DNA from 3 places in the Streptomyces sp. NPDC054866 genome. Region 1 is predicted to be linked to each of the others. Evidence: riboswitches for the same ligand, from Rfam matches in the RefSeq annotation. Region 1 holds a riboswitch; each other region holds the start of a gene.
What was found. A riboswitch is a leader RNA that binds a small molecule or an ion and turns the genes downstream of it on or off. The one in region 1 is predicted to bind cobalamin.

Region 1 (10,291 bases):
CCTGCCCTGACGCCTGCCGCAGCTCCGCCACGACAGGGGTGTGTGCGGGGGAGTGGATCAGCGTGCGGGCGCCCGCGTCGGCGAGTTGGTATCCGATCTCGGGAGCGGTCAGGCGGGTGTTGAGCGGCACGAAGACCGCGCCGAGCGCGCCTGCCGCGAAGAAGGTCTCCAGGAAGGCCGGGTGGTTGGGCCCGAGGTGGGCGACCCGGTCCCCGCGCCGGACGCCTCGGGCGCGCAGGGCATGGGCGAGCCGCAGGACGCGGGAGTGCAGGACGGCATAGCTGATGGGGCGGCCCTCATGGGTGAGGGCGGTGCGGTGCGGGGTCTTGCGGGCCCGGCGCGCGGGCCAGGAGCCGAGTCCTTCGTTGCGCATGGCGCCCCCCTCTACTTGAGCCCGAGCAGACGGGCGGCGTTCTCCTTGAGGATCTTGGGGCGGACCTCGTCCTTGATCGCCAGCTTCGCGAAGTCGGCGAGCCAGCGGTCGGGCGTGAGGACGGGGAAGTCGGAGCCGAAGAGCACCTTGTCCTTGAGCAAGGTGTTGGCGTAGTGCACGAGTTGAGGCGGGAAATACTTCGGCGACCACCCGGACAGATCGATGTGCACGCCCGGCTTGTGTGTGGCGACGGCGAGGGCCTCGTCCTGCCAGGGGAAGGACGGGTGCGCGAGGATGATCTTCAGCTGCGGGAAGTCGGCGGCGACGTCGTCGACGTACATCGGATTCGAGTACTTCAGGCGGATCCCGCCGCCTCCGGGCACGCCCGCGCCGATGCCGGTCTGCCCGGTGTGGAAGAGGGCGACGCAGCCGGTCTCCTCGATGACCTCGTACAACGCATAGGCGACAGAACGGTCGTTGGGGAAGAACCCCTGGATGCTCGGGTGGAACTTGAAGCCCTTGACCCCGTACTCCTCCACGAGCCGGCGGGCCTGTCGCACGCCCGCCTTCCCCCGGAACGGGTCGACGGACGCGAACGGGATCAGCACGTCGGGGTGGGCGGCCGCGGCCTCGGCGACCTCCTCGTTCGGGACGGGCACGGTGCCGGTGGCGGACTCGGCGTCCACGGTGAAGACGACGGCGGCCATCTTGCGCTCGCGGTAATAGGCGGCCATCTCTTCGAGGGTGGGCTTGCGCGTGCGCCCCTCGACCTTGAAGTACGCGCTGGAGGCGGCGTCCAGGTCCTCGTCGAGCGAGGCGTGCCCCTGGGAGGAGACCTCGGCGTGCGTGTGGACGTCGATCGCGGTGAGCTCGGAGAGGTCCAACTCCCTCACGCCCCCGGGATCTTGGGGGCGGGGATGCCGACCGTCTCCGGAGCGCTGCCCACCGAGGTGTGCCAGGCGGCGGCGATGGTATCCGGGGTCCAGCCGCCGTCCGCGTACGCCACGGCGGCCTCGTGCGGGTGCGACCACAGGGCGAGCCGGTCGCCGCCGATGCCGACGCACTGCCCCGTCACGTCACGGGCGAAGCCGGAGGCGAGGAAGGGCACGAGCGCGGCACAGTCGTCGGCCGTCCCGAACCCCTCGCCCTTGCGCAGGAAGTCCGGCAGCGGCTGACCCTCCTTCATGGCCTCGATGTACGGGGCGAAGGCGGGGATGGTCTCGGTCATCGCGGTGGCGGCCACCGGCACGATCGCGTTGACGGTGATGTCGGCCCTGGCCAGCTCCATCGACCACGTACGCACCATGGCCGCGATCCCGGCCTTGGCGGCGGCGTAGTTGGTCTGCCCGAAGTTGCCGCGCTGCCCGGCGGGGGAGCCGACCAGGATCAGGCTGCCGCCCTCACCCTGCTCCCGCATGCGTACGGCGGCGGCGCGGGCGCAGGTGAAGGTGCCCCGCAGATGGGTGGTGACGACCGCGTCGAAGTCCTCGTCGGTCATCTTCCACAGCACCCGGTCGCGCAGGATCCCGGCGTTGGTCACCATCGCGTCGAGCCGCCCGAACTCCTCGACGGCACGGGCGACCAGGCGGTCGGCGGCCTCGCCGCTGCCGACGGCCACCACTTCGGCGACGGCACGCCCGCCTTCCTCCGTGATGGCCTTGACGGCGCGCTCGGCGGCTTCCTGGTCAACGTCGTTCACCACTACGGCGGCCCCGGCGCGAGCGAGGGCCGAGGCATAGGCGAGACCGAGGCCGCGCCCCGATCCCGTGACGACGGTGACCTTGCCGCGCAGGTCCACGGCGTATGAGTCCAGCACTGGGAGATCCCTTCAACAGGCAGCGAAATGAGATGAGTTGGCGGGCGGGGGGAACACGACCCCGGTCGGCCGGGGGACACGCCCCCGACCGGAGTCGGCCCACAGAAAGGAAGCTAAGACAAACGATTGTTGTCGTCAATGATTGTTTCCAACATCGATAATGCGGCATGCTGGACACTGTCAACGACGACCGCCGTACGCCCGCGAACCACCGACCAGGGAGAGCGCCCCTCATGACCAGCCGGAAGACCACCGCCGAGCCCGTGGAGGAAGGATCCGTCGACGAGGGCGCGCCCTGGATGCAGGGCCTCCACGCGGACGCGGGCTATCTGCTCTACCGCCTCGGCCTGCGCTCGGGCCAGCTGTTCAACGCGGCGCTCCAGAGATCCGGCCTACGCCTGCGTCACTACGCGCTGCTGCGCTATCTGGCCACGGTGGAGGGCGCGGCCCAGCGCGAGCTGAGCCAGGAGCTGGGCTACGACCCCAGCGCGATCGTCGGCCTGGTCGACGACCTGGAACGCCTCGGCTTCGTCGAACGCCGCCCGGCCCCGGACGACCGCCGCCGCCGCATCGTGGCTCTCGCGCCTGCGGGCCACGACTTCCTGCGGGACTCCGATGAGGTGGCGCGGGGGGTCACTGACGAACTTCTGGCTCCGCTGGGGGTGGAGGAGCGGGAGATGCTGCATGTGCTGCTTTCGCGGGTGGCGCATACGGGAGGCGAGGCCTGACCCCCCGCATGCGCCCGGGTGCGTTCGGGTCAGGAGTCCGAGGGCAGTTCCGTCCTCACCTCGCGCGCAGCCGCGACCAGGTTCTCCAGGGAGGCCTTGGTCTCGGGCCAGCCGCGGGTCTTGAGGCCGCAGTCGGGGTTCACCCACAGCCGCTCGGCGGGGATGGCCTCAAGTCCCTTGCGCAGCAGGGCCGCTGCCTCCTCGGTGCTCGGTACGCGCGGGGAGTGGATGTCGTAGACGCCAGGTCCCGCCTCGCGCGGGTAGCCGTGCTCGGTCAGTTCGCGGGCCACCTGCATGTGCGAGCGCGCGGCCTCCAGGCTGATGACGTCGGCGTCGAGGTCGTCGATGGCCTGGACGATGTCTCCGAACTCGGCGTAGCACATGTGGGTGTGGATCTGCGTGTCCGGCCGGACGCCGCTCGTGGTGAGGCGGAAGGATTCCGTGGCCCAGTCCAGGTATGCGGCGTGCTCGGCGGTGCGCAGCGGCAGCGTCTCGCGCAGCGCGGGCTCGTCGACCTGGATGACCGAAGTCCCCGCGGTCTCCAGGTCGTTGACCTCGTCGCGCAGGGCCAGGGCGACCTGGCGTGCCGTGTCGCCCAGCGGCTGGTCGTCGCGGACGAAGGACCAGGCGAGCATGGTGACAGGACCGGTGAGCATGCCCTTCACGGGGCGGTCGGTGAGGGAGTTGGCGTACGAGGTCCAGCGCACCGTCATCGGCTCCGGCCGGGAGATGTCGCCCGCGAGGACCGGCGGGCGCACATAACGGGTGCCGTACGACTGGACCCAGCCGTGCTGCGTGGCGAGGTAGCCGGTGAGCTGCTCGGCGAAGTACTGCACCATGTCGTTGCGTTCGGGCTCGCCGTGCACCAGGACGTCGATGCCCGCCTTCTCCTGGAACGCGACGACCTCGCGGATCTCGGAGCGGATGCGCTCCTCGTAGCCGTCCGTGTCGATGCGGCCCGCCCGCAAGTCGGCCCGCGCGGTGCGCAGTTCGGTGGTCTGCGGGAACGAGCCGATGGTGGTCGTGGGAAGCAGCGGCAGACCGAGGCGGGTTCGCTGAGCCGCCGCACGCTCCGGATAGGCGTGCGCACGGCGGGCGTCGGCGCCCGTGACGGCGGCGACGCGGGAGCGTACGGCCGGGTCGTGGGTGAGGGCCGACCCGGAGCGGGACGCCAGGTCGGCGCGGTTGGCGGACAGTTCGGCCGTGATGGTGTCCCTGCCCTGCACCAGGCCTCGGGCCAGCGTGGCGATCTCGGTGGTCTTCTGGTGGGCGAAGGCGAGCCAGCGGGCGATCTGCGGGTCGATGTCCCGCTCGGCGGTGGCATCCAGGGGGACGTGCAGCAGGGAGCAGGACGCGGAGACGTCGACCCGGTCGGCGAGGCCCAGGAGCGTGCCCAGCGTGGACAGGGACTTCTCCAGGTCGTTGATCCAGATGTTGCGGCCGTTGACGACGCCCGCGACCAGCCGCTTGCCGGGCAGCCCGCCGACGGCGGCGAGGTCCTCGAGCTGGCTGGCGGCGGACTCCGTGAAGTCCAGGGCGAGGCCCTCGACCGGCGCCTTGGCGAGCACGGGCAGCGCCTCGCCGAGCCTGCCGAAGTAGGAGGCGACGAGCAGCTTCGGGCGGTCGGTGAGGGCGCCCAGGTCACGGTAGGCGCGTGCGACGGCGTTGAGCTCCGCCGGGGTGCGGTCCTGGACGAGGGCTGGCTCGTCGAGCTGCACCCACTCGGCGCCCGCCGCGCGCAGATCGGCGATGACCTCGGCGTACACGGGTAGCAGACGGTCAAGGAGCGTCAGGGGCTCGAAGTCGGCGGCCACGCCGGGCGCGGGCTTGGCAAGCAGCAGATAGGTCACCGGGCCGACCAACACCGGGCGTGCGGCGAGGCCGAGCGCGACGGCCTCCTTGAGCTCGGCGACCTGCTTGGCCGAGTCGGCGCTGAAGACGGTGTCGGGGCCCAACTCCGGGACCAGGTAGTGGTAGTTGGTGTCGAACCACTTGGTCATCTCAAGGGGCGCCACGTCCTGGGTGCCGCGTGCCATCGCGAAGTAGCCGTCGAGCGTGTCGGTGTCGACGGCCTCGCGGTGCCGCTGCGGGACGGCGCCGACCATGACGCTGGTGTCCAGGACATGGTCGTAGTACGAGAAGTCGCCGGTCGGCACTTCGTGGATACCGGCGTCGGACAGGCGCCGCCAGGTGGCCTTGCGCAGCCGCTCCGCGGTCTCCCGGAGGGCGTCGGCGGTGACGCGGCCCTTCCAATAGCCCTCGACGGCCTTCTTCAGTTCCCGGTCGGGGCCCTGGCGGGGGTAGCCGTACACGGTGGATCGTGCTGCCGCAGCCGCGGACTTCGCTGTCACGGAAATCTCCTTCGCGAGATGACTCCTGAGAATCCCGGGGACGGGACACGGACGCGAAGGGAGGACGAACCGGGTGGACCGGACGCGCGCCACCGGCGCGGTGCTCCACCTGATCTGTACGCCGACCCGCCCACGAGGTCACCGGGATATCCGCACGTGAGGGATCACATGCGGGCAACGGGCAGGTCTTCGGACTCGTGGGCACACCTGCCGAGGCAGATCCCTACTGGCCGTCGCTTCCCGGATCCTTCTCGGACCCAGTGCGTATGACGGCGGTCGTTCCCACTCACCGCTGCGGGGCAGTCCCGGATTCCCACCGGGTTCCCTCTTACGACGCGTCTGCCTGGCGGACAGGGCGAACCAGCTGCACAGGTCAGGCTAGAGGGTGGTCGGCCTCTTGGGCAGTGCTGATCACATTCCGGACCGTGAGGTGAGACACCCATGCCTTGGCCGGGGGGGGCAGGGGGGCGAACACGTGATGGGGCGCGGAACAGATCACCACTCTGTTCCGCGCCCCGCTCACAGCAGCCGCGGGCCCCTCAGCCCGGCGGCGGACCCGGGCCCCTCAGCCCCGGTCGTAGAGGTGGAACCCGCGCCCGCTCTTGCGGCCGAGCAGCCCGGCTTCCACCATGCGCAGGAGCAGCGGCGGCGGTGCGTACAGGGGTTCCTTGAACTCTTCGTAGAGAGACGCCGCGATGGAGGCGACCGTGTCCAGGCCGATCAGGTCCGCCAGCTTCAGCGGTCCCATCGGGTGCGCGCAGCCGAGCTCCATGCCCGCGTCCACGTCGGCGGCCGTCGCGAAGCCGGACTCCGTCATGCGGATCGCCGAGAGAAGGTAGGGCACGAGCAGCGCGTTGACGACGAAACCCGCCCTGTCCTTGGACCGTACGACCGTCCTGCCGAGCGTGTACGTGGCGAAGTCCTCGACGGCGGCCACGGTTTCCGCGGCCGTGTGCAGCGAGGAGACGACCTCGACCAGGGGAAGGACGGGGGCGGGGTTGAAGAAGTGCAGCCCGAGGACGCGGTCGGCACGCCGGGTCGCCATACCCAGACGCATGACCGGGATGGAGGAGGTGTTGGTGGCGAGGATCGCCCCTGGGTCCTCGACGACCTTGTCCAGGGTGGCGAAGACCTCCGTCTTCGCCGCGGTGTCCTCGACGACCGCCTCGATGACGAGCTGGCGGTCGGCCAGGTCGTCGAGGCTGCCGGTGAAGACCATGCGGGCCAGCGCTTCCTCGGCGCTGATGCGGTCCAACTTGCCGCGCTGGACGGCGCGTTCGAGCGAGACGGCGACGCGTTCGCGGGCGGCACGCGCCGCGAGGGCGTCGGCCTCGCAGACCACGGTGTCCAGGCCGGCGCGGGCGCACACCTCGGCGATTCCGGCACCCATCTGGCCTCCGCCCACCACACCGACCCGGCGTATGGCCGCTGTCATGACTGTCCCTCCGAACGGCGCGCGAGCGGCTGGTCCACAAGGTGGCGGCTGTAGGCATCGGTGGTGAAGAACGCGGGCAACTCCCTTGCCAGCGCGGTCCGTTCGAAGAGCCCGCGGATTTCGTCGAGCGGCGCCCACGGGTACTCCGCGCCCAGGGCGGCGAGTTCGTCCTCCACCAGCGCGAGCACCGTCGTGCGATCGGCGACCCGGTGGCGCAGCCACTGCCAGATCTGCACCCGGGCGAACTCGGCCGTGGCCGCGTCCTCCATCAGCCCGTAGAGGGCGACGGCCCCCTGTCCCCGCAGCCAGGCGGCGAAGTAGCGCAGGGCGACCGCGATGTTGGTGCGCACGCCCTCCGCTGTGGGCGGCGCGCTGACGCGGCGCACGGACAGCAGCTGAGCCGCCGTCACCTCGACGTCGTCGCGGGTACGGTCGATCTGGTGCGGGCGGGTGCCGAGCACCCCGTCGAACACCTCGCGGCAGACGGGGACAAGCGCGGGATGGGCGACCCAGGAGCCGTCGAAGCCGTCCTCGGCCTCGCGTTCCTTGTCGAGGCGCACCGTGGCGAGAGCCGCCTGATGGGCGTCCGGGTCCTTGCCGGGCACGTGGGCGGCCATGCCGCCGATCGCGTGGGCGCCCCGCTTGTGGCAGGTGCGTACGAGGAGATCGGTGTACGCGCGCATGAAGGGGGCGGTCATGGTGACCTTCGCCCGGTCGGGCAGCAGAAAGTCGGTGCGGTGCCCGAAGGTCTTGATGAGGCTGAAGAGGTAGTCCCAGCGGCCCGCGTTGAGGCCCGAGCTGTGCTCGCGGAGCTCGTAGAGGATCTCCTCCATCTGGAGGGCCGCCGTGATGGTCTCGATCAGGACGGTGGCCCGGATCGTGCCGCGCGGGATGCCCATGAGGTCCTGGGCGAGGACGAAAACGTCGTTCCACAGCCGCGCCTCGTCGCGGTTCTCCAGCTTCGGCAGATAGAAGTACGGACCGTGCCCGGCGTCGATCTGCCGCTGGGCGCAGTGGAAGAAGTAGAGCCCGAAGTCGACGAGGGAGGCGGGCGCGGGCCGCCCGTCGAACTCCAGGTGCTCCTCGGTCAGTTGCCAGCCGCGCGGGCGTACGACGATGGTCGCGAGGCGCTCGCCGAGCCGGTACGGCTTGCCCTCCGACGTGGTGAAGTCGATCCGCCGCTCGATCGCGTCGAGCAGGTTCAGCTGGCCTCCGATGATGTTGTCCCAGGTGGGTGAGGTGGCGTCCTCGAAGTCCGCCATCCAAACCTGCGCACCGGAGTTGAGGGCGTTGACCGCCATCGCGCGCTCGGGCGGCCCGGTGATCTCCACGCGGCGGTCGGTAAGTCCGGGGGCCGGGGGAGCCACCTGCCAGGAGTCGTCCGCCCGGACGCGGGCGGTGGCGATGGAGAAGTCGAGCGGGGAACCGGAAGCGAGGCGTGCGCCCACCCGCGCGCGTTCCTTGAGGATCTCCAGGCGGCGGTCGGCGAAGGCACCGACGAGGCGCCCGACGAACTCCAGCGCCTCGGGGGTGAGGATCTCGTCGTGCCGGTCGGCCGGTGGGCCGAGGACCTGGGCACGGCGGGTGGGAGCGGAGATGGACATGCGGGTCTCCTCAGCGGGGGGCGGATTGGGGACGGTGGGGGCGCCCCGAAGGGGCGCGGGGAACTGCGCGCCAAGCCCCCACCGACCCGCGGATGTCATTGCGGCGATCCAGCGAAGCGCCCTAGTGGAACTGCTCTTCCTCGGTGGAACCGGCGAGCGCGGTCGTGGAGGAGGCCGGGTTGACCACGGTGGACACCTGGTCGAAGTACCCGGTGCCGACCTCACGCTGGTGCTTCACGGCGGTGAAGCCCTGCGCCTGCGCGGCGAACTCGCGCTCCTGGAGGTCGACATAGGCGGTCATGCCGTGCTCGGCGTAACCGCGGGCCAGGTCGAACATGCCGTGGTTGAGGGAGTGGAAGCCGGCCAGGGTGATGAACTGGAAGCGGTAGCCCATCGCGCCCAACTCCCGCTGGAACTTGGCGATCTGGTCGTCGTCAAGGGCGGCACGCCAGTTGAAGGACGGCGAGCAGTTGTAGGCGAGCATCTGGTCGGGGTGCTCGGCGTGGATCGCCTCGGCGAATTCTCGGGCCTGAGCGAGGTCAGGGGTGCCGGTCTCGACCCAGATGAGATCCGCGTACGGGGCGTAGGCGAGGCCACGGGCGATGACGGGCGCCATGCCGCCGCGCACCCGGTAGAAGCCCTCGGCGGTGCGCTCGCCCGTGACGAACTCGGCGTCACGCTCGTCGACATCGCTGGTCAGCAGGTTCGCCGCGAGCGCGTCCGTGCGCGCCACGATCAGCGTCGGCACATCGGCGATGTCGGCGGCCAGGCGGGCCGCGTTGAGGGTACGGATGTGCTGGCCGGTCGGCACGAGGACCTTGCCGCCCAGGTGACCGCACTTCTTCTCCGAGGCCAGCTGGTCCTCGTAGTGGATGCCCGCGGCGCCCGCGGCGATCATCGCTTTGGTCAGCTCGAAGGCGTTGAGCGGTCCGCCGAAGCCCGCCTCCGCGTCGGCGACGATCGGCGCGAGCCAGTCGGTGGTGTCATCGCCGCCCTCGGCGGTGGCGATCTGGTCGGCGCGCAGCAGGGCGTTGTTGATCCGGCGGACCACCTGCGGCACGGAGTTGGCGGGGTAGAGCGACTGATCGGGGTAGGTGTGCCCGGCCTGGTTGGCGTCGGCGGCCACCTGCCAGCCGGACAGGTAGATGGCCTGAAGACCGGCCTTGACCTGCTGGACCGCCTGGCCGCCGGTCAGCGCGCCGAGCGCGTGGATGTAGTCCTGCTCGTGCAGTTGGCGCCACAGCCGCTCGGCGCCGCGCCGGGCCAGGGTGTGCTCCTCGCGGACGCTGCCGGAGAGCCTGACCACGTCCTCGGCGGAGTAGGTGCGCTCGATGCCCTTCCACCGGGCGTCGGCCGCCCACCGCTGAGCCAGCTCCTGGGCCGTAGCCGTAGTCGTAGCCGTAGTCGTCCCTGCCTGTGCCATGACCGTCTCCCGGAGAATCGTGAACTGTGCGAATGTTTGGCACTGAGTGCCGAACAAATGCAAGGTGCGGCCCGTCGGCGGAGCCCGGCGGGCCGCGGTACGACTCTGGCATCGGCACTCAGTGCCAACAACCGGGGAAAGATGCCAAGTTCTGTGCATCTTTCCCCGCCGGATTGCCAACTCTGTTAACGGGAGCCACGGGTGAGCAAGACGTACGCGGGAGCACGGCTGCGACGGCTGCGGGAGGAACGCCGCATGAGCCAGGCCGACCTGGCCCGTGCCCTGGCCATCTCGCCGAGCTATCTGAACCAGATGGAGCACGACTCCCGGCCGCTGACCGTGCCCGTACTGCTGCGTCTCACGGAGGCGTTCGGCGTCGACCCCGGCTTCTTCTCCGAGCGCGACACCAGCCGCCTGGTGGCCGACCTGCGGGACGCCCTCACCGGCGAGGTGGCCGCGGGACGCGTCTCCGCGTCCGACCTCTCGGACCTGGCGTCGCGCATGCCCGCCGTGGCGACGGTCCTGGTCGACCTCGGCCGCCGGAACCAGCACCTCACCGAA
Region 2 (10,291 bases), on a different contig from region 1:
GGGACTGAGCGCGGACGAGTCGGAGCCTTGAGTCGCGCGGGATACGGGACGTCACGGGAGCAGTCTTCCTGTTGACGGTCCGAAAACCCAAACGGAATGCCTGCGCAAGGCTCCGCAGCGCTCTGTCAGGGGGCTTTCGCGCGCTACATGAGGGGCGTGAGGAAGCGCCGCAGCGCCTCTTCGTAGCCCGCGGGGTCGGCGTTCCACATGGCGCCGTGGGGCGCATCCGGAACGGTGTGGAGAGTGACCAGTTCCGGGCGCTGTTCGGCCAGTTGACGGGAAAGGGCCCAGGGGGCGATGACGTCGTCGGGGCCGTGGAAGAGGAGCGTCGGGACCTTGAGCACCTCGGGGTCGGCGGCCTCCAGGATGCGGTCGCCGCGCAGGCCCGTGCGCCCCTGGGCGGCGCGCACGGCGAGCGGCAGGAGGGGGCCCGGTGTGCGGCGGGCCGCGGCGAGCGCGCGCAGGGTCGTCTCCCAGTTGAGCACCGGGGAGTCCAGGACGAGTCCGCTGATCCTCTCGCGCAGGGCCGAGTACGCGGCGGCGTGCAGGGCCATGGCGGCGCCGGTGGACCAGCCGTGCAGGATCACGTTCTGAGCGCCGTAGCGCACGGCGTAGCGGATGGCCGCGTCCAGGTCGCGCCACTCGGTCTCGCCGAGGTGGCCGAGGCCGTCCGGGGAGCGGGGCGCGCCGAGGTCGCCGCGGTAGGCGAGGTCGAGCACCGGGAGCTGCTGGTGGTGCAGGAAGTCCATGACGACCATGGGGTGCTCGCGGGTGGTGCCGAGGCCGTGCACGGTGATCACCCAGGTGTCGCGGACGCCCGGCACGAACCAGGCGGGCAGACCGCCGAGTTCGCCGGGGATGTCGACGTCCGCGTGGTCGATGCCCAGGGCGGCGTGCGGGTCGCCGATGTGGACCTGCGGGGTGAGCCAGACCTTCGCGCCGGGTTCCAGCGAGCCGTGCGTGACGCGCTCCAGGCGGCGTACGACGGTGTCCGCGGCGTGCGGCGCGGCGTCCAGGACGGGGCCGATCACGGCATGGCTTCCGTGGCCGCTGAGGCCGTACGTCCCGGGGCGCATGCTCGCGAGGGCGCGGGTCAGGGAGATCTGGCCCGCGGCCGTGGAGTGGACCGTGAGACGGGGCTCGGTCGGCAGCGGGCGGCCCGCCGGCGCCTTCAGGGCCGCGTTACTGGCGAACCGGCCCGCGGCGACGGCGGCTGCGCCGCCCAGGAGGGCGGTGGTGACGGCGGTGACGGCCGTTGCCGTCGCTTTGGCTGGGCGCACCTGCCCAGTGTCGGGCCCTGGCCGGTCCTGGGCCAGTGGGCGGGGCCCCCGGGGTGATGCCACTTCGCCCGCGGTCCGCCGGCTTCACTGTTGGCCGTAGCCCCTCAGTGTTGGCCGTAGCCCCTCAGTCTGTCCTCCGCTTCCCTCAGCTGTCCCGCGGACAGGAGGGTCGGGGCGTGGCCCGGGACCGAGCTGGCCGTCAGCCAGAGGCGGGACATCCACTCCAGCTGTGCCGTGCGGTCGTAGGCCTGGTCCAGAGTGTCTCCGTAGGTGATGGTTCCGTGGTTCTGCAGCAGGCAGCCTGTGCGGTCCCTGAGGGCCCGGAGCATGTTCTCGGCCAACTCCTCCGAGCCGTACGGCGCGTACCGGGCCACCCGGACCGGACCGCCGAGGGCGGCCGCCATGTAGTGGATGGGCGGGAGCTCCGGGACCAGGGTGGAGACGGCGGTGGCGTGCACCGCGTGGGTGTGGACCACGGCTCCGGCGTACGTGGTGCGGTAGACCGCAAGGTGCATGGGCAGTTCGCTGGTCGGAGCGAGGTCGCCGAAGAGCTGGTTGCCGTCCGCGTCGACACCGACCGCGTCCCGCGGCCCCAGACGGTCGTACGGCACCCCGCTCGGGGTGACCAGGATCGTGCCGCCGACGCGCACCGACACATTGCCCGACGTGCCGACCACCAGGCCGTCCGCCACCGTTCTGCGGGCCGCCGCCACCAGCTCGCCCCACGCCCGCTCGATCGCGTCCTGCCGGCCCCGGTCTTCGTCCCGCTGCTCCGTCATGCCGTGATCTTGCCAGGGCAGGCGGGGACGTGGGCCCGGCCTCCGGACTGCCGGGTGATCAGAATCTCTTCCACGGCTCATCGGGCCAGTTGAAGAGCTTCGCCCGGGGGTGGTCGGGCACCCTGGGAAGCCGGGATTCCGGGTCCCCCATGGCCTCCCGCCGCCCCTCCGGCCGATCACCGGCAGGGTCCCGGCGGAAGCGGAGTGGCGGCGCCCCGCATTGGGTCACCGCACGGCCCGTCCCAGTTCACTTTCCGTTCACTCAGGTTGCCTACGTTCCACTTGCCACTGACGTCCAACAGAAGCCTGGGTAAATGGAACACATCACGCTTCTCCTCGGGATCGTGATCGTTACCGCTCTCGTGTTCGACTTCACGAACGGTTTCCACGACACAGCCAACGCGATGGCTACCACCATCTCGACTGGCGCTCTCAAGCCCAAGACGGCGGTGGCCATGTCCGCCGTGCTGAATCTCGTCGGAGCTTTCCTCTCCGTCGAAGTCGCCAAGACGATCTCTGGCGGCATCGTCAACGAGGACGGACTGAAGACAGAGGTGATCTTCGCGGCCCTGGTCGGCGCGATCCTCTGGAATCTGCTGACCTGGCTGGTGGGCCTGCCCTCCAGTTCCTCCCACGCACTCTTCGGCGGCCTCATCGGCGCCGCTGTCATGTCGATGGGCTGGTCGTCGATCGACGGCGGCACCGTCGTCACCAAGATCCTGATCCCGGCCCTGGCCGCGCCTCTCGTGGCGGGTCTCGCCGCGATGGCGGCCACGCGTCTGACGTACCGGATCGGCCGCAACACCGACACCAAGGCCACGGCCAAGGGTTACCGCGCCGGACAGATCGCCTCCGCGGGCCTCGTCTCGCTGGCCCACGGCACGAACGACGCGCAGAAGACCATGGGCATCATCACGCTCGCCCTGGTCACCGGCGGCGTCCTGAACCCGGGCGCCAACCCCCCGATGTGGGTCATCGTCTCGGCCGGTGTCGCCATCGCGCTCGGCACCTACCTCGGCGGCTGGCGCATCATCCGCACCATGGGCAAGGGCCTCACCGACCTCCAGCCGCAGCAGGGCTTCGCCGCCCAGACCAGCGCCGCGACGGTCATCCTGGCCTCCTCGCACATCGGCTTCTCGCTCTCCACCACGCAGTCCTGCTCCGGCGCCGTGATGGGCGCGGGCCTCGGCCGCAAGGGCGGTGTGGTCCGCTGGTCCACGGCGACCCGCATGTTCATCGCCTGGGGTCTGACCCTCCCGGCCGCCGGTCTGGTCGGCGCGGGGGCCGAGTTCCTCACCAAGCAGGGCCCCTGGGGCATCGCGGTCACCGCCGCGCTCCTGGTCGGCGGCTCGGCCGTCATCTGGGTGCTGTCCCGCCGCAACGCCGTCGACCACACGAACGTCGCCGACGACGAGATCGGCGGCTCTTCCGCCGCCGAGCCCGCCGGCGTCGTGACCACCGCGATGGCCGCCGTCACACCGCCGCCCACCGGGTCGGCCGTGGCCAGCGCGGACGTCGATTTCGTCAAGGCCACCATCCCGGCCCCGACCGGCACCGCGGCGGACCCCGCCCGGACCGCCACGGTGTAAGGAAAAGTCAGCATGGACATCGACTGGGCAGCTCTCGGCTCCGTCTTCGGAGTCAGCCTCGCGGTGACAGTGGCCCTGGTGGGCCTGTTCACCCTCGGCATCGTCGGCCTCTCCAAGCACGAGGCGGCCACGTCCGGCGCCTCCTCCGCGGGTGCCTCCACCGCGGGTGGCGGCACCGCCTCCGCGGCCCGCACGGGCGCGTACGTGTGCTTCGCGCTCTGCGCGGCGGCCGTGGCGTACGGGATCTATCTGATCGTCGCCTGACGACCGGAGTTTCGGGTGGGGTGCGGGACGCTTCGGCGTCTCGCGCCCCACCTTCGTATGTGGGCCTCCGCACACTCTCCCGTCGCAGGTCAACAGCGAGTTGACGGGCCTTCGCGGGCCGTGGTGGACTGCCGGAGCCAATACGGCAGCAGGAGAGGAAGCCGGTGCGAATCCGGCGCGGTCCCGCCACTGTCATCGAGGAGCTGACTCCTCGGAAGCCAGGAACTCTCGCCGCCGATCACGTCGAACCAGGGCGCGGACACCCTGAGTGAGGACATATCGCCATGCGCGGCCGCCCGTTGCCGGACCAGTTCCCGAGCGTGAGCTCTCTTCTCGGCACAGCGACCGGCTGAAGCCATGCGTGCCGATCGCGACTTCGCGTACGGCGCCGCCGCCGGCCTCCTCGGTGACCTGTTCCTCGGCGATCCCCGCCGCGGGCATCCGGTCGCCGCGTTCGGCCGGGCCGCGGGTGCCGTCGAGCGTGTGCTGTGGCGTGACCACCGCGGGTGGGGCGCCCTGCATGCCGTGGTGTGCGCCGGAGGCGCGGCCGGTGCCGCCGCCCTGGCCTCTTCTCTTGTACGTGATTCGCGCGCCGCGTCCGTCGCGCTGACCGCCGCCACCACCTGGGCCGTGGTCGGCGGCACCTCGCTGGGGCGTGAGGCGCGGGCCATCGGCGGGGCGCTCGCCGCCGGGGACGTCGAGGTGGCACGGGAGCGGCTGCCGCATCTGTGCGGGCGGGATCCGCAGGCCCTCGACGCCGACGGCATCGCGCGGGCCGTGGTCGAGTCCGTCGCCGAGAACACGTCCGACGCCGTGGTGGGGGCGTTGGTGTGGGGTGCTCTGGGCGGAGTGCCCGGGCTGGTCGCCTTCCGGGCCGTGAACACGCTCGACGCCATGGTCGGGCACAAGTCCGTGAAGTACCGCCGCTACGGGTGGGCTTCCGCGCGGCTCGACGACGTACTGGGGTGGCCGGGCGCCCGGCTCACCGCCGTACTCGCGGCCGTTGCCGGGGACTCGCCACGTGGCGCGGTGCGCGCCTGGCGTGACGATGCCGCCAAGCACCCGAGCCCCAACGCCGGGCCCGTCGAGGCCGCCTTCGCCGGGGCGTTGGGCGTACGGCTCGGGGGGACTCTCTCGTACGCGGGGCGTGTCGAGCACCGGCCCGTCCTGAACGGGGACGGGCGGGGCGTCGAAGTCCCCGACATCGAACAGGCCGTGAAGCTGTCGCGACGGGTGGGTCTCCTTGCCCTGGGCGTCGCGGCGGCCGTGAGCGCTCTACGGAAAGGCAGGGCCTCATGAGTGGTGGACTGCTCGTCGCCGGAACCACCTCCGACGCGGGGAAGAGCGTCGTCACCGCCGGGATCTGCCGGTGGCTGGCCCGCAAAGGGGGCTCCGTCGCGCCCTTCAAGGCGCAGAACATGTCCCTCAACTCCTTCGTCACGCGCGAAGGCGCCGAGATCGGGCGGGCCCAGGCCATGCAGGCGCAGGCCGCCATGGTCGAGCCGACCGCGCTGATGAACCCCGTGCTGCTCAAGCCGGGCAGCGACCGCAGCAGCCAGGTCGTCCTCATGGGCAAGCCGGTGGGCGAGATGAGCGCGCGCGGCTACCACGGGGGGCGGCAAGAGGCGCTGCTCTCCACCGTCGTGGGATGCCTTGAGGAACTTCGGGGCAGCTATGACGCCGTGATCTGCGAAGGTGCGGGCAGTCCCGCCGAGATCAATCTGCGACGTACGGACATCGTGAACATGGGGATCGCGCGGGCCGCCCGCTTCCCCGTGGTCGTGGTGGGAGACATCGACCGCGGAGGCGTCTTCGCCTCCTTCTTCGGGACCACCGCGCTGCTGAGCGCCGGGGACCAGGAGCTGGTCGCCGGGTATCTCGTCAACAAGTTCCGGGGCGACGTCTCGCTGCTCGAACCCGGGCTCGACATGCTCCAACAGCTCACCGGGCGGCGCACGTTCGGTGTGCTGCCGTTCCAGCACGGCCTCGGCATCGACGAGGAGGACGGGCTCCGGGTGTCCCTGCGGGGCGCCGTGCGGGAGTCCGTCGTCGCTCCCCCGGTCGGCGAGGACGTGCTGCGCGTCGCCGTCTGCGCCGTACCGCTGATGTCGAACTTCACCGACGTGGACGCGCTGGCCGCCGAACCCGGCGTCGTCGTGCGGTTCGTGGACCGGGCCGAAGAACTCGTCGACGCCGATCTCGTGATCGTGCCGGGGACGCGCGGCACGGTCCGCGCCCTGGAGTGGCTGCGCGAGCGCGGCCTCGCCGACGCCATCGCGCGGCGCGCCGCCGAGGGCCGTCCGGTGCTGGGGATCTGCGGCGGTTTCCAGGTGCTCGGCGAGCACATCGAGGACGACGTCGAGTCGCGGGCCGGTGCCGTGGACGGACTCGGGCTGCTGCCCGTGCGGGTGCGGTTCGCGCGCGAGAAGACACTTGCGCGGCCGGTCGGCGAGGCGCTCGGTGAACCCGTCGAGGGGTACGAGATCCACCACGGCGTCGCTCAAGTCCTGGGCGGAGAGCCCTTCCTGGACGGCTGCCGCGTCGGCGAGGTCTGGGGCACGCACTGGCACGGCTCCCTGGAGTCCGACGCGTTCCGGCGCCGCTTCCTCACCGAGGTCGCCCGCGCCGCCGGGCGCCGCTTCGTACCCGCGCCCGACACCAGCTTCGGCGCACTGCGCGAGGAGCAGCTCGACCTGCTCGGCGACCTGATCGAAGAACACGCGGACACGGACGCGCTGCTCAGCCTGATCGAGACCGGCGCACCCGCCGGTCTCCCCTTCATCGCACCGGGGGCACCCTCATGACCGTCCTGCTTCTGTCCACCGCCGACACGGACCTCCTTGCCGCCCGTGCCTCCGGCGCCCCCTACCGCATCGGCAACCCGACCCGGGTCGACGCGCAGGCCGAGCTGCCCGCGCTGATCGAGGGCGCGGACATCGCCGTCGTACGCCTCCTCGGCGGCAAGCGGGCGTGGGAGGACGGGCTCGCGGCGCTGAAGGCCGCCGGAATCCCGACGGTGCTGCTCGGTGGCGAGGCCGTGCCGGACGCGGAGCTGATGGCCGAGTCGACCGTGCACGCGGGGTCCGTGGCGGAGGCGCTGCGGTATCTCGTCGAGGGCGGCACGGAGAATCTGCGCGAGCTTGCGCGCTTCCTCAAGGAGGACGTGCTCGCGGCGGGACACGCGCGCTCGGGCGACGCGCACGAGCGGCAGAGCGCCGAGCCGCGGAAGATGCCCGAGTACGGGGTGCACGGCTCGCGCGCCTACGTCGAGGGCCGGCCGACCGTGGGGGTGCTCTTCTACCGGGCCCACCAGCTCTCCGGGAACACCGGCTTCGTCGACACGCTGTGCGACGCGATCGAGGCGCGGGGCGCCAACGCCCTTGCCGTGTACTGCGGTTCGCTGCGCGGCGCCGACGCGGGCCTGTACGAGATCCTGGGGCGGGCGGACGCGTTGGTGGCCACCGTCCTCGCGGCGGGCGGCACGCACGCCTCGGGCGCGAGCGCGGGCGGCGACGAGGAGGCGTGGGACATCGGCGCCCTTGCCGACCTCAACATCCCTGTCCTGCAAGGGCTTTGCCTCACCTCGTCGCGCGCCACGTGGGACGCGTCCGACGCCGCGCTCTCCCCGATGGACGCGGCCATGCAGGTCGCGATCCCCGAGTTCGACGGCCGCGTCATCACCGTGCCGTTCTCCTTCAAGGAGCAGGGCCCCGACGACGTACCGGTGTACGTCGCCGACCCCGAGCGCGCCGCCCGGGTGGCCGGAATCGCCCTGCGGCACGCCCAGTTGAAGCACAAGCCGAACGCGGAGAAGAAGCTCGCGCTCGTCTTCACCGCGTACCCCACGAAGCACTCGCGCGTCGGCAACGCGGTCGGCCTGGACACTCCCGCCTCGGCGGTGCGTGTGCTCGACTCCCTGCGGGACGCGGGGTACGTCGTCGAGGGCCATCCCGACAACGGTGACGAGCTGATCCACCGCCTCATCAACGCCGGTGGCCACGACGTCGAGTGGCTCACCGAGGAGCAGCTGGCCGCCGCTCCCGCGCGCGTGCCGCTCGCCGACTACCGGGCGTGGTTCGACAAGCTGGACCCGGAGCTGCGCGACGGCATGCTGGAGGCGTGGGGCGAGCCGCCCGGCAACCTCTACGTGGACGGCGACGACATCGTCCTCGCCTCCCTGCAGTTCGGGAACGTCGTCGTGATGATCCAGCCGCCGCGCGGCTTCGGCGAGAACCCGATCGCGATCTACCACGACCCCGACATGCCGCCCTCGCACCACTACATGGCGGCCTACCGCTGGCTCGAGCTGTCCTTCGGCGCCGACGCGATCGTCCACATGGGCAAGCACGGCACGATGGAGTGGCTGCCGGGCAAGGGCCTCGGCCTGAGCGGGAGTTGCGCCCCGGACGCGGTGCTCGGTGAGCTGCCGCTGATCTACCCGTTCATCGTGAACGACCCCGGCGAGGGCACCCAGGCCAAGCGGCGCGGGCACGCCACGGTGGTCGACCACCTGGTGCCGCCGATGGCGCGCGCGGACACGTACGGGGACCTGGCGAAGCTGGAGCAGCTCCTCGACGAGTACGCGCTGGTCAGCGACCTGGATCCGACGAAGGCCCCTGCCGTCCGCGCGCAGATCTGGACGCTGGTGAAGGCCGCCGAGCTCCACCACGACCTGCATGTCGACGAGATGCCCGACGACGGCGAGTTCGACGAGTTCGTCATGCACATCGACGGCTATCTGTGCGAGATCAAGGACGTGCAGATCCGCGACGGTCTGCACATCCTCGGCGGCGGCCCCGAGGGCGAGGCGCGCGTCAATCTGGTGCTCGCCGTGCTGCGGGCCTCGCAGGTGTGGGGCGGTCAGGCGAACGCCCTGCCCGGTCTGCGGGCCTGCCTCGCCGAGCACTTCGGGCTCAGCGAGAAGGAGCTGCTCGCCGAGCCGGGCGCGGCGGTGAAGGTCGCGGACGGTCTCACGTCGCTGGTCGACGGGCCCGCGCGGACCGGCGCCGACGCGCTCGACCTCCTGGAGCAGCTGTGCCGCCGCCTCGCCGAGGGCATGGAGGAGCGCGGCTGGGAGCTCTCCGCCGTGCGGGAGCTCGTACGGGATGTCGTCGGCGTCGAACTGCCGCCCGCCGTGGCCGTGTTGGGCTTCGCCTGCGAGGAGGTCGTACCGCGGCTCGCGCGGACGACCGACGAGATCGGGCACATCCTGCGGGCGCTCGACGGCGGTTACGTCCCCGCCGGGCCCTCCGGGTCGCCCACGCGCGGGCTGGTGAACGTGCTGCCGACCGGCCGCAACTTCTACTCCGTCGACCCCAAGGCGATCCCCTCGCGCCTCTCCTGGGAGGTCGGCCAGTCGCTCGCCGACTCGCTGATCGCGCGGTACCTGACGGACACGGGCGAGTACCCGAAGTCGGTCGGCCTGACCGTCTGGGGCACGTCGGCCATGCGCACGCAGGGCGACGACATCGCGGAGATCCTGGCGCTCCTCGGCTGCCGTCCCGTGTGGGACGACGCGTCGCGGCGCGTGACCGGGTTCGAGATCGTGCCGGTGGAGGAGCTCGGACGGCCGCGCATCGACGTGACGGTGCGGATCTCCGGCTTCTTCCGTGACGCCTTCCCGCATGTCATCGGCCTGATCGACGACGCGGTGCGAGCCGTGGCGGAACTGGACGAGGCCCCGGAGTCCAACTACGTACGGGCGCACTCCGACGAGGACACCGCCGAGCACGGCGACCGGCGCCGGGCCACCTCCCGGATCTTCGGCTCCAAGCCCGGGGCCTACGGCGCGGGCCTCCTCCCGCTGATCGACGCGCGCAACTGGCGCAGCGACGCCGACCTCGCCGAGGTGTACGCGGTGTGGGGCGGCTACGCGTACGGGCGCGGGCTCGACGGGAAGGCCGCGCGCGGGGACATGGAGACCGCGTTCCGGCGGATCAACGTCGCGGCGAAGAACGTGGACACCAGGGAGCACGACCTGGTCGACGCCGACGACTACTTCCAGTACCACGGCGGCATGGTCGCCATGGTGCGCCATCTGACGGGCGAGTCCCCCGAGGCGTACGTCGGCGACTCGGCAACCCCCGACCAGGTCAAGACGCGCACCCTGGGCGAGGAGACCCACCGCGTCTTCCGGGCCCGTGTGGTCAACCCCCGCTGGATGGCGGCCATGCGGCGCCACGGCTACAAGGGGGCCTTCGAGATGGCCGCCACCGTGGACTATCTCTTCGGGTACGACGCGACCGCGGGCGTGGTCGACGACTGGATGTACGAGAAGCTCTCCGCCGAGTACGTCTTCGACCCGGAGAACCGGGAGTTCATGCAGAAGTCCAACCCCTGGGCGCTGCGCGGGATTTCGGAGCGGCTGCTCGAAGCGGCC
Region 3 (10,291 bases), on a different contig from region 1:
CGCCTTGAGGCAGTTCTCCAGGTGCGCCTCGACGACGTCACGGCCGAAGATCTCGTCCGCGCCGACGCCGCAGTAGTAGCCGCCCTGCGCGGCGGGGAAGCCGCCGACGGGGAAGCCGAGCGGGCGGTCGCCCTCGAAGAAGGTGTACTCCTGCTCGATGCCGAAGATCGGCTCCTGCGAGCCGAAGCGCTCCTCGATCTCGGCCAGCGCGGCACGCGTGTTGGACTCGTGCGGCGTCATGTCCGTGTTGAGGACCTCGCACAGGACGAGTACGTCGTCGCCGCCGCGGATCGGGTCCGGGCAGGTGAAGACCGGCTTGAGCACGCGGTCGGATGCGTGACCCTTGGCCTGGTTGGTGCTGGATCCGTCGAAGCCCCAGTTCGGGAGCTCGGCGCCGTCCGTCATGATCTTCGTCTTCGAACGGAGCTTGGCGGTCGGCTCGGTGCCGTCGATCCAGATGTACTCAGCCTTGAAGGTCACGGGGGCCATCCTTTAAATGCTCGGTACGGCGCAGAACGTGCGGGTGCTGCGGTGCCGTGGTGATGCCGCGCAGCTTGCCAACACGCGATTTCCCGTCCATTGCTCGAATGTGAACCCCGTGTTACCTGGGATGGATGTGGCTCACTTCACGCCCCTTCGCGCCCCTTCCGCGCCCAGGGCCCCTCACTTGATGACGGCGTTGGCCGCCGCGATCAGCAGCCCGATCGTCGCGTCCGCCGTGCCGAGCAGCACGGCCGAGCGCCGCCGGTAGCCCGCCCGGAGTGCGGCGAAGGTGCCCCAGCCGAGGAGGAGGGCCGCGTTCAGGAGGAGCGCGGAGTAGGTGACGGGCGCCTCGGGCCAGCCGAAGGTCCCGGCGAGCACGAGCAGCCCCACGGTGGGCCAGCAGGCGACGACCACCGGCCACTCGTCCATGAGCTCCCATGCCAGCTGCCGCCAGCGGTGCAGGCCGCTGCCGGGCCGGTGCGTGGACATGTGGTGCGCGTATCCGTGCGCGAGGGCGGCCGTGCCCGCGGTCACCATGATCCAGGCCGCGTCGTAGTAGGGCGTGTAGGCCTGCTTCCCCGAGTGCAGCGCCGCGATCAGCGCGCTCGCGAGGATGGTGCCGTATACACCTCCGAACATCAGGTTCCGCACGGGGGCACTCCATTCCGGCCGGCGGCAATGTGGAGTGCCCAACGCTATGGAGGCATATGTAACGTTTCGCCGGAGATAGCCCATCATTAGCCAGTCATCTGCGGCCCCGGCGCGACGCCCTGCGGCTACCGCGACAACGCGTCCCGCACCGCCTCCTCCGTGCGCCCCACCACCGCGGTGCCGTCGTCGGCGGTGATGATGGGCCGCTGGATGAGCTTGGGATGCTGGGCGAGCGCGGCGATCCAGCGGTCACGGCCGGAGGCATCACGCGGCCAGGCCTCGCGATCCTTGAGCCCCAACTCCTTGGCGGCGTCCTCCTGGGTCCGTGTGATGTCCCACGGCTCAAGCCCGAGCCGCTCCAGGACGGCCCGGATCTCGTCCTCGGTGGGGACGTCGTCGAGATAGCGACGAACGGTGTAGTCGGCGCCCTCCGCATCGAGCAACGTGAGCGCGCTACGACACTTCGAACAGGCGGGATTGATCCAGATCTCCATACCCCACACGCTACCGGCGCCCCACCGACGCACAGCCCCCGGACGCGGCTGGTCGGACCCCTTCCGCGGGAGAGGCTGTTCGAATTTGACCGGCGCCCCACAGGCACCTCGCGGACCTGGCGTGTCACCGGGGTAATTCCCCTGTTCAGCTGGCCATTTGGCCAGGGTTGTGGGCTCCCTGGATGTCAGTGCCGGGCAGTAAACTAGAAGCAGTGTTCGAGGGTTCCCGACGGGGGTTCCTGACCGCGACAGGAGGATGCCTGTGCCCGCTGCCGCACTCACATCGAAGTCGAAGCGCAACGCTTCCCGGCCCGTGTTCATCGACGCGACGTACGCACCACTGGAGAAGCGGCCGCTCCCGGCCGGACGGCCGCGCGAGTGGTACATCACGCACAACCGGCGCCTGAAGGCCATGCGCCTGGCGATAGCCCTGCTGGACTCGGGCGTCTATCTGCCGAACCAAGCCAACAACACCAGGATCCGGAGCATGGCGGAGGACGTGGGAATCCATCCGCCGTCGGACATCACCTGCCATATGGTGCGCGCCCTGATGAGGTACAGCCGCTGAGCTGTCGCGCGGACGCGTACGGGTGGGGGCCCAAGGCCCCTGCCCGTACGCGTAGTTCATGCTGGGCGCATGACTCAGCCGGAATCCGCCCCCGCCCAGCAGGAGCCCGCGGACGAGCTCCCGCTGCTCGTCACCGCCCAACTCCCGGACGGGGCACGGTTTCCCGTTCGCGGGATGAGAGGCAGCGACGCCTCGCCCCGCCCCGCGCCCGCCGTCCTGATCCTCCCTGCCATGGGCACCCCCGCCCGCTACTACCGCGCCTTCGCCCGCCAGTTGAACGCAGAAGGGCTCACCGCCCTGACCGTGGACATGCGGGGCCAGGGGGAGAGCACCCCGCGGGTGACGGACGCGGACGCCGTCGACCACGGCTACCGCACGATCGTGGAGCAGGACCTCGTCGCGGTCATCGAGGCGATACGCGCCGAACTGGGCCCGCAGCCCCCGCTGTACCTCCTCGGCCACAGCATGGGCGGCCAACTCGGGCTCGTACATGCTTCGTTGGGCATCGGACCCGGCGTCGACGGAGTCGTCCTCGTCGCCTCGGGCTCCGTCTGGTTCCGGGCGTACGGCCCCCTGCGCGGGCCCCTGCTGCTCATCGGCGAGCTGTTCGCCGCGGCCACGTCGACGCTGCTCGGCCGGTGGCCCGGGACCCGGCTCGGCTTCGGCGGCAACCAGCCCGAGGGAGTCATGCGGGACTGGGCACGGCAAGGGCGCACGGGCCGCTACTCGTCCCCCGGCTCCCCGCACGACTACGAGGCGGCCCTGCGCACCCTCGCCCTGCCCGTCCTCGCGGTCTCCGTCGAGGGCGACACCTGGGCCCCGGCAGCCGCCCTCGACCACCTCGTCGGCAAGGTGCCGGCGGCCCGCGTCACCCGCCTGCGGTACTCCGTGCGGGAAGCGGGCGCACGCCTCGACCACTTCGTGTGGACGCGGGCGGGCGGAGCGCTGGCCAAGAGGGTGGCGGCGTGGGCGGTGGCAGGCGGAAGCTGAGGCCCCGGCAAGGGTCACCCGTTCGGCGTACCCGGCATGCGTACGCGCACGTGGAGGCATTGGCTGCTCCTGAGGGGGAGGCTGTTGCCGGGAGCCGCCGACGGAGAGGGGCGAGGGCGATGACCACTCCGGACGAGCGCGCCCGCCAGGGCAAGGCCGCCCGCAAGCGCGCCTCCCGCTCCTCGCACGGGGCGTGGATACCCTCAGCGGACCGCGCCGACCCGGTGGCCGTCCTTGAGCGGCAGGGCGAGGGACGCGTCCAGGAGTTGCTGCCCATCCGATACGCCCGTATGGCAGCCTCACCCTTCGCCTTCCTGCGGGGCGCCGCCGCCGTCATGGCGGGAGACCTCGCCGTCCAGTGGCACACCGGCCTCACCGTCCAACTCTGCGGCGACGCCCACCTGTTGAACTTCGGCCTGTTCGCCTCCCCGGAACGCGCCCTGCTCTTCGACCTGAACGACTTCGACGAGACCTGCCCAGGACCCTTCGAATGGGACGTCAAACGCCTGGCCGCGAGCATCGCCGTGGCGTCCCGCGACAACGGCCACCCGGAGCGCGGGACACGCGATGCGTGCCTCGCGGCTGTGGCGGCGTACCGCACGTCGATGAGACGTCTGGCCGGACTCGGCGAACTGGCGGTCTGGTACGAACGGACCGACGCACACGACCTGTTGCCCCTCATCCGCTCCACCCGCCACCGCAAGCGCGCGTCGACCGCCCTCGACCGGGCCCGCCGCCGCACGAGCCTCCAGGCGCTCGGCAAGCTGACCGAAGAGGTGAACGGCGTCCGCCGCATCATCCACGACCCGCCGCTCCTCGAACCCGCGGGCGCCCCGGACCTCGCGGCGGTGCGCAAGATCTTCGGCGACTACCGCTCCACGCTCTCCGAGGAACGCCGACTCCTCCTGGACCGCTACCACTTCGTGGACGCGGCGCGGAAGGTGGTCGGAGTGGGCAGCGTCGGCACCCGCTGCTACATCGTGCTCCTCGCCGGGCGCGACGCCGAGGACCCGCTCTTCCTCCAGATCAAGGAGGCGGTCCGCTCGGTCGTCGAGGAGCACCTCCCGGCAGGGCCGTACGTCCACCCCGGCCACCGTGTGGTCGCGGGCCAGCGCCTCCTCCAGGCGGCGAGCGACATCTTCCTCGGCTGGATGACGGGTCCCCAGGGCCGCGCCTTCTACTGGCGCCAGCTGCGCGACATGAAGGGCTCCGCGGACGTCGAGGCCATGTCCCCCGCGGAACTGCGCTCCTACGCCCGCCTCTGCGGCACCGCCCTGGCCCGCGCCCACGCCCGCTCCGGCGACCGCATAGCCATCGCCGCCTACCTGGGTGGCTCCGACACCTTCGACCGGGCGGTCGCGGACTTCGCCCTGCGTTACACCGCGCAGAACGCCGAGGACCACGCGGCGCTGACCGAGGCGATCGCCTCCGGCCTGGTCAGCGCCGCCACCGGGACCGACTAGCGGATCCCGACTAGCGGATCTCGTCCGGGACCACCGTCAGCCACCGCTTGTCCGCGGTCACCTGCTGGCCGAGCTCCCGCTGCCGGTCGGCGTTCTTGCGCTTCATGCCGTCCAGTTCCTTCATGTAGTCGTCCTTGCGGTTGACCCAGACCCGCGCCCCGCCGTGCTTCACGTCCGCCGAGTGGAACAGCATCGGGCCGTCGCTCTTCGGGGTGTCGCCGGCCACCAGGACGGGCTTCTTCCACTCGTCGATGTACGTGCTGATGGCCGCGGGCTTGCCCTGGAACCAGGTCAGCGGCGCCCACAGGTTCGGCGTCAGCTCGCGCCCCGCGAGCTTCTTCTCGTCGAAGCGGCCCTCCGCGATCTCCTTGCGGGAGCTGGTGACCTCGCCGGTCTTGCGGTCCTTGAGCTGCAGGCCGACGCCGATGACGTTCTCGGGCTTCACGTCGTAGCCGTACTTGGGGTCGGCGAGGACCATGCGTACGAGGTCCTCGCTGGCCGCGCTGACGACGTAGACCTCGATGCCGTGGCCCCGCAGCGACTTGTAGAGCTCCTGCATGCCGGTGAAGAACTCGGGCGGCTCGACCTCGGTCTTCGTCAGCTTCCCGTCCTCGTAGTACTCGGCGGGGATCGGCTTGTCGTGGGCGAGGAGCTCGTCGACGTACCCCTTGAGCTCCTTCAGCGTGAAGCCGGAGAAGATCTGCGCGGCCCACGGGTAGCAGACCTGGTCGTCGACCTCGCAGAGCCGGTTGTAGTAGCTGTAGAGGCTCTCCTTGTGCTTCGCCGTGTCCTTGAAGGGGATGATCTTCAGCGACGGGTCCATCGACTTGCGGGTCAGCACCCCCTTCATCTCCAGGAAGGGCAGGAGGGACTCCTCCAGGTCGTTGCGGTACGTCGTGTTGTCCGCGTCGAAGACGGCGTACGCGCCCTTGTCCTCGTTCTTCGCGATGACCTTGCCCAGCTTCTTCGCGACCGGCTTCGGCCAGTGCTTCAGCTCGGACGTCGCGGTCTTCGCCGTCTTCGCCGTCTTCGCGGAGGCGTCCGCCGCCGTCGCGTCCGTGCTCGGCCAGAGCGCCGTCCCCGCGAGTACGGCCGCGGTGAGCGCGCCCGCCGTGCCGATGACGGCCAGCTTGGCCTTTGCCTTTACTGCCATGGTTCTGTGCCCCCTGAGAGCGGTCTGCGCCCCGTCCGGAGCGGCGGGTCATCGTACGAGGTCAGGCGGCAGATTCCCATGATCGACGTCACCGGACGGAACGGGCATGGGACCTCCTCGCGCGGGTAGCAGAGGCCGACGCCCACCACGCCCGCGGACCTGCCTCGGCGCCCCGCCCATCGCATACTGGAGGGCATGGAGACCGTCTCCCGGGAGTTCGTGCGGGCCGCCCCGCGGCTCGACGGCATGGTGGTGTCCGCGGTCGGCTACCGCACGGAGGGTGAGCGGCCCGGCCTGCACCGCGGCCTGCCGTCCCCGTACCTGACGCTGATCTTCTCGCTCGACGGCCCCGTCGTCAGCGGCATCACCCCCGAGCAGGCGGGCGGCCGCGACGCCACCCGCACGGACATCGTCCTCGGCGGCCTCCACCAGTCCCCGGCGTACGTCGTGCGGCCCGAGCACGAGGCGGGCATCCAGCTCGCCGTGCACCCGCTCGCCGCCCGCGCCCTGTTCGGCGTACCGGCGGCGGAACTGGCCGGCGAGCTGGTGACGCCCGGCGCGGAGGTGATGGGGCGCCGCGCCGCCGACGTACGGGAGATGCTGTGCGAGCAGGGCACCTGGGAGGAGCGGTTCGCTTCTCTGTCCGGCTACTTGAGGCAGCGCGCGGCCGACGACGCCTCCGGCGGATCCGTACGGCCCGAGGTCGCCGAGGCCTGGGCCTGGCTCGCCCGGCACCGGGGCGTCGGCACCCTGCGCGGCCTCTCCCGGCACGTCGCCCTCAGCGAACGCCGCCTCACCACGCTCTTCCGCGCCGAGACGGGCCTGAGCCCCAAGCAGGCGGGCCGCCTGATGCGCTTCCAGCGCGCACGGAACGCGGTCGTACGCCCGGTCGCGACGGGCGGCGCCCCCGACCTGGCCCGCATCGCCGCGGACTGCGGCTACTACGACCACTCCCACCTGGTACGGGACTTCCAGCAGTACACGGGGGTGAGCCCCAGCGGCTGGCTGGCCGAAGAGTGCCGGAATATCCAAGCCGGGAGCCATGGCGGGGGCGAAGAGTAGGAGCCATGAACACCACCGACATGAACACCACCGAGAAGCAGCAGCCCCAGTCCGCCTCCGCCTCCGCCGGACGCGCCCCCGACGTCTGGCCGACCCTCCAGGCGCACGACGCCCCCGCCCTGATCGACTTCCTGGTCGGCACGGTCGGCTTCCTGCGCACCGCCGTCTACGAGGACGGCGACCGCGTGGCCCACGCCGAGCTCGACTGGCCCGAAGGCGGGGCCATCATGCTCGGCTCGTACGACGAGAAGTCCGAGGGCTGGTGCCTGAAGCCGGGCACCTTCGGGGCGTACGTCGTCACCGACCACGTGGACGACCTCTACGATCGGCTCACCGCCGCGGGGGTCGAGATCATCCGGGAGATCGAGGACCAGCCGTACGGCAGCCGGGAGTTCGGGATCGCCGACCCCGAGGGCAACAAGTGGTCGTTCGGCACCTACCGCGGCGCACCGAGGCCCGAGCAGCCGTCCTGACCTCACGTGACAGCAGCCGGCCTGACCTCGCGTGGTAGCTTGCGAGCGCCAGTCAACCCACACCAGGGCCAGGGAATCCGGTGCGAATCCGGAACTGACGCGCAGCGGTGAGGGGGAACGGGCGGGGCCACGGCCACTGGGCGTCCACGGACGCCTGGGAAGGCGCCCCGTCCGGTCGATCCCCGAGTCCGAAGACCTGCTGGCACCTTCGCCCCCGCACCGGGCGGCGGAGGTGATGAAGCAGGCCAGGCTCCGCGTATGAGCCGTGAGACTCAAGGGATCGTGTGTCCTCCACAGCCCGTCGTGTACGTATGTCCGTCCTCCTCAGCACGGCCCTGGCCCTCACGCTGACCTCGTGCGGAGGCGGCTCGTCGGCCACCTCCAGCGGGGGCGGGAAGGCTAAGGGCTACCCACTGACCCTCACCTCCTGCGGCAAGAAGGTGGAGATCAAGGCGCCGCCGCGGCGGGCGGTCTCCCTCGATCAGGGCTCCACGGAGATCCTGCTCTCCCTCGGCCTCGCGGATCGCATGGCGGGCACCGGGACCTGGACGGACCCGGTGCTCAAGGGACTTGAGAAGGACAACGCCAAGGTCGACCGGCTCGCCGACAGCTACCCCTCCTTCGAGAAGGTCCTCGCCCAGGAGCCGGACTTCGTCACCGCCTCCTTCCTGGCGACGGTCAGCAAGGGCGGCGTCGCCGACCGCGCCAAGTTCGCCGAACTCGGCGTACCCGCCTATGTCTCGCCCTCCGACTGCGCGGGCAAGGACAACAGCGGCGACGGCGACGGCCGTCGCGACAAGACGCTGACGATGGACACGGTGTACGGCGAAGTACGGGACCTGGCCAAGGCGTTCGGGGTCGAGAAGCGCGGCGAGCGGCTGATAGCGGACCTCAAGGCCAGGGTGGCGAAGGCGACGAAGGCGATCAAGAAGGCTGACGCGTCGTCCGACACGAAGCTCCTCTACTGGTTCGCCAACTCCGACGCGCCCTACATCGCGGGCTGCTGCGGAGCGCCGGGCATCATCACGCGCGAACTGGGCGTGAAGAACGTCTTCGACGACACCCGCGAGGAGTGGCCCCAGATCAACTGGGAGACGGTGGCGGACCGCGACCCGGACGTGCTGGTCATCGGGGACCTCACCCGCAAGTCGCAGACGGCCGAGAGCGCGAAGAAGAAGATCGAGTTCCTGGAGTCCAACCCGGTCACCAAGAACCTGACCGCCGTGAAGAAGAAGCGGTACGTGCTGCTGAGCGGCCAGGCCATGAACCCGACGATCCGCACTGTGGACGGCGTGGAACAAGTCGCCGACGCCTTGCGCGAGTTCGGGCTCGCCAAGTGATGAAGGCCGCCCCGGGCGGCATACGTTCCGCCCTGCTCTGGACGACAGGCCTCGCCGCCCTGGCCCTCTCCGTGGCGGTGGCCGTCACCATCGGCCCCGCGGACATCTCCGTACCGGACGTGTGGTCGGCGGTGGCGGCCCACCTCGGCTGGGGAGAGGCGACGCTGACGCCGATCAGGGACGGCATCGTATGGAACCTGCGCATGCCGCGCACGCTTCTCGCGGCGGTATGCGGCGCGGGCCTCGCGGTCTGCGGAACGGTCCTCCAGTCCCTCCTGCGCAACCCTCTTGCCGACCCCTTCGTACTCGGCGTCTCCTCGGGGGCGTCCACGGGCGCGGTCGCGATCGTCGTCCTGGGGGTCGGCGGGGGAGTGGTGTCGGTCTCGGCGGGAGCCTTCGTAGGGGCCGTCGTCTCGTTCGCACTGGTCCTCCTCCTGAGCCACACCCTGGGCGGAAGCGCCGACAGGGTGGTGCTGTCAGGAGTGGCGGCGATGCAGCTGTTCTCTGCCCTCACCTCGTTCGTGATCCTGACGTCGGGCGACGCGGAGACGACGCGGAGTGTCCTGTTCTGGCTGCTCGGCTCGTTGAGCGGGGTGGGCTGGACGGACGTCTGGCTGTGCGCGGCGGTGCTCTTCGTGGCCCTCGCGATCTGCCTGACGCAGGCCCGCACGCTGGACGCGTTCGTGTTCGGCCAGGACGCGGCGGCGACGCTGGGCGTACACGTGGCTCGCACCCGCCTGCTGCTCCTCTCCATAACGGCCCTCCTCACGGCGGCCCTGGTGAGCAGCGCGGGCGCCATCGGCTTCGTGGGCCTGGTCCTGCCGCACGCGGCCCGCGTCCTTGTCGGCGCCGGGCACGCACGTCTGCTCCCGGTCACGGCGCTCGCGGGCGCGGTGTTCCTGGTGTGGGTGGACACGCTGGCCCGCACGGTCCTGGACCCCCAGGAGGTGCCGGTGGGGGTGGTGACGTCCCTGATCGGCGTCCCGGCGTTCGTCCTGGTCCTCTACCGCACGAGGAAGACGACATGACCCCGCACACCGAACCAGGCCTACGGGCGGACCGGGTCACCAGAACGACCGCAGGCCACCTCATCATCGACGGGGTGACCCTGGCCCCACCCCCCGGAGCCACGGTCGGCCTGCTGGGCCCGAACGGCTCGGGCAAGTCAACTCTCCTGCGCATCCTGGCGGGCGTCCTGGCTCCGACATCCGGGGTGGTCACCCTGGACGGCACGCCACTGCGCGACGCGGGCCGCCGCACGGTGGCGCGCAGGTTGGCGATGGTGGACCAGGAGGCCACGACACAGGTCGAGCTGTCGGTGGAGGAGGTCGTACGCCTGGGCCGCATCCCGCACCGCAGAGCGTGGTCGCTCCAGAGCCCCGAGGACGAGAAGGCGATAAGGGAGGCCCTGACCAGCACAGGCCTGTCCCACCGGGCCACCCAGTCCTGGCACACCCTGTCAGGCGGCGAACGCCAACGGGTCCAGATAGCAAGGGCGCTGGCCCAAACCCCCCAGGAGCTCCTCCTCGACGAACCGACCAACCACCTGGACATCCACCACCAACTGGACCTCCTGACCCTGGTGGCGAACCTCCCCCTGACGAGCGTCATAGC

Region 2: linked by a shared signal. The riboswitch ahead of ACWGI2_RS08970 (cobalamin biosynthesis protein) and the one ahead of metE (5-methyltetrahydropteroyltriglutamate--homocysteine S-methyltransferase) in region 1 are both predicted to bind cobalamin.
Region 3: linked by a shared signal. The riboswitch ahead of ACWGI2_RS11125 (ABC transporter substrate-binding protein) and the one ahead of metE (5-methyltetrahydropteroyltriglutamate--homocysteine S-methyltransferase) in region 1 are both predicted to bind cobalamin.

What each region holds. Positions count from the first base shown of each region.
Region 1 is NZ_JBSGZA010000001.1:1,573,320-1,583,610, forward strand. It holds gene ACWGI2_RS06700 (acyl-CoA synthetase) at 1-373, opposite strand, end outside; gene ACWGI2_RS06705 (amidohydrolase family protein) at 385-1,257, opposite strand; gene ACWGI2_RS06710 (SDR family NAD(P)-dependent oxidoreductase) at 1,263-2,186, opposite strand; gene ACWGI2_RS06715 (MarR family winged helix-turn-helix transcriptional regulator) at 2,423-2,917, shown strand; gene metE (5-methyltetrahydropteroyltriglutamate--homocysteine S-methyltransferase) at 2,947-5,268, opposite strand; cobalamin riboswitch at 5,432-5,648, opposite strand; gene ACWGI2_RS06725 (3-hydroxybutyryl-CoA dehydrogenase) at 5,834-6,703, opposite strand; gene aceB (malate synthase A) at 6,700-8,307, opposite strand; gene aceA (isocitrate lyase) at 8,429-9,730, opposite strand; gene ACWGI2_RS06740 (short-chain fatty acyl-CoA regulator family protein) at 9,932-10,291, shown strand, end outside.
Region 2 is NZ_JBSGZA010000002.1:58,220-68,510, forward strand. It holds gene ACWGI2_RS08945 (hypothetical protein) at 1-55, opposite strand, end outside; gene ACWGI2_RS08950 (alpha/beta hydrolase) at 144-1,280, opposite strand; gene ACWGI2_RS08955 (class II aldolase/adducin family protein) at 1,385-2,059, opposite strand; gene ACWGI2_RS08960 (anion permease) at 2,374-3,648, shown strand; gene ACWGI2_RS08965 (hypothetical protein) at 3,661-3,912, shown strand; cobalamin riboswitch at 4,017-4,162, shown strand; gene ACWGI2_RS08970 (cobalamin biosynthesis protein) at 4,270-5,211, shown strand; gene ACWGI2_RS08975 (cobyric acid synthase) at 5,208-6,716, shown strand; gene cobN (cobaltochelatase subunit CobN) at 6,713-10,291, shown strand, end outside.
Region 3 is NZ_JBSGZA010000002.1:530,432-540,722, reverse strand. It holds gene glnII (glutamine synthetase) at 1-480, opposite strand, end outside; gene ACWGI2_RS11165 (hypothetical protein) at 664-1,134, opposite strand; gene ACWGI2_RS11160 (arsenate reductase family protein) at 1,260-1,628, opposite strand; gene ACWGI2_RS11155 (hypothetical protein) at 1,891-2,196, shown strand; gene ACWGI2_RS11150 (alpha/beta hydrolase family protein) at 2,266-3,186, shown strand; gene ACWGI2_RS11145 (DUF2252 domain-containing protein) at 3,306-4,649, shown strand; gene ACWGI2_RS11140 (haloacid dehalogenase-like hydrolase) at 4,660-5,802, opposite strand; gene ACWGI2_RS11135 (helix-turn-helix domain-containing protein) at 5,998-6,864, shown strand; gene ACWGI2_RS11130 (VOC family protein) at 6,885-7,337, shown strand; cobalamin riboswitch at 7,370-7,555, shown strand; gene ACWGI2_RS11125 (ABC transporter substrate-binding protein) at 7,649-8,677, shown strand; gene ACWGI2_RS11120 (FecCD family ABC transporter permease) at 8,677-9,705, shown strand; gene ACWGI2_RS11115 (ABC transporter ATP-binding protein) at 9,702-10,291, shown strand, end outside.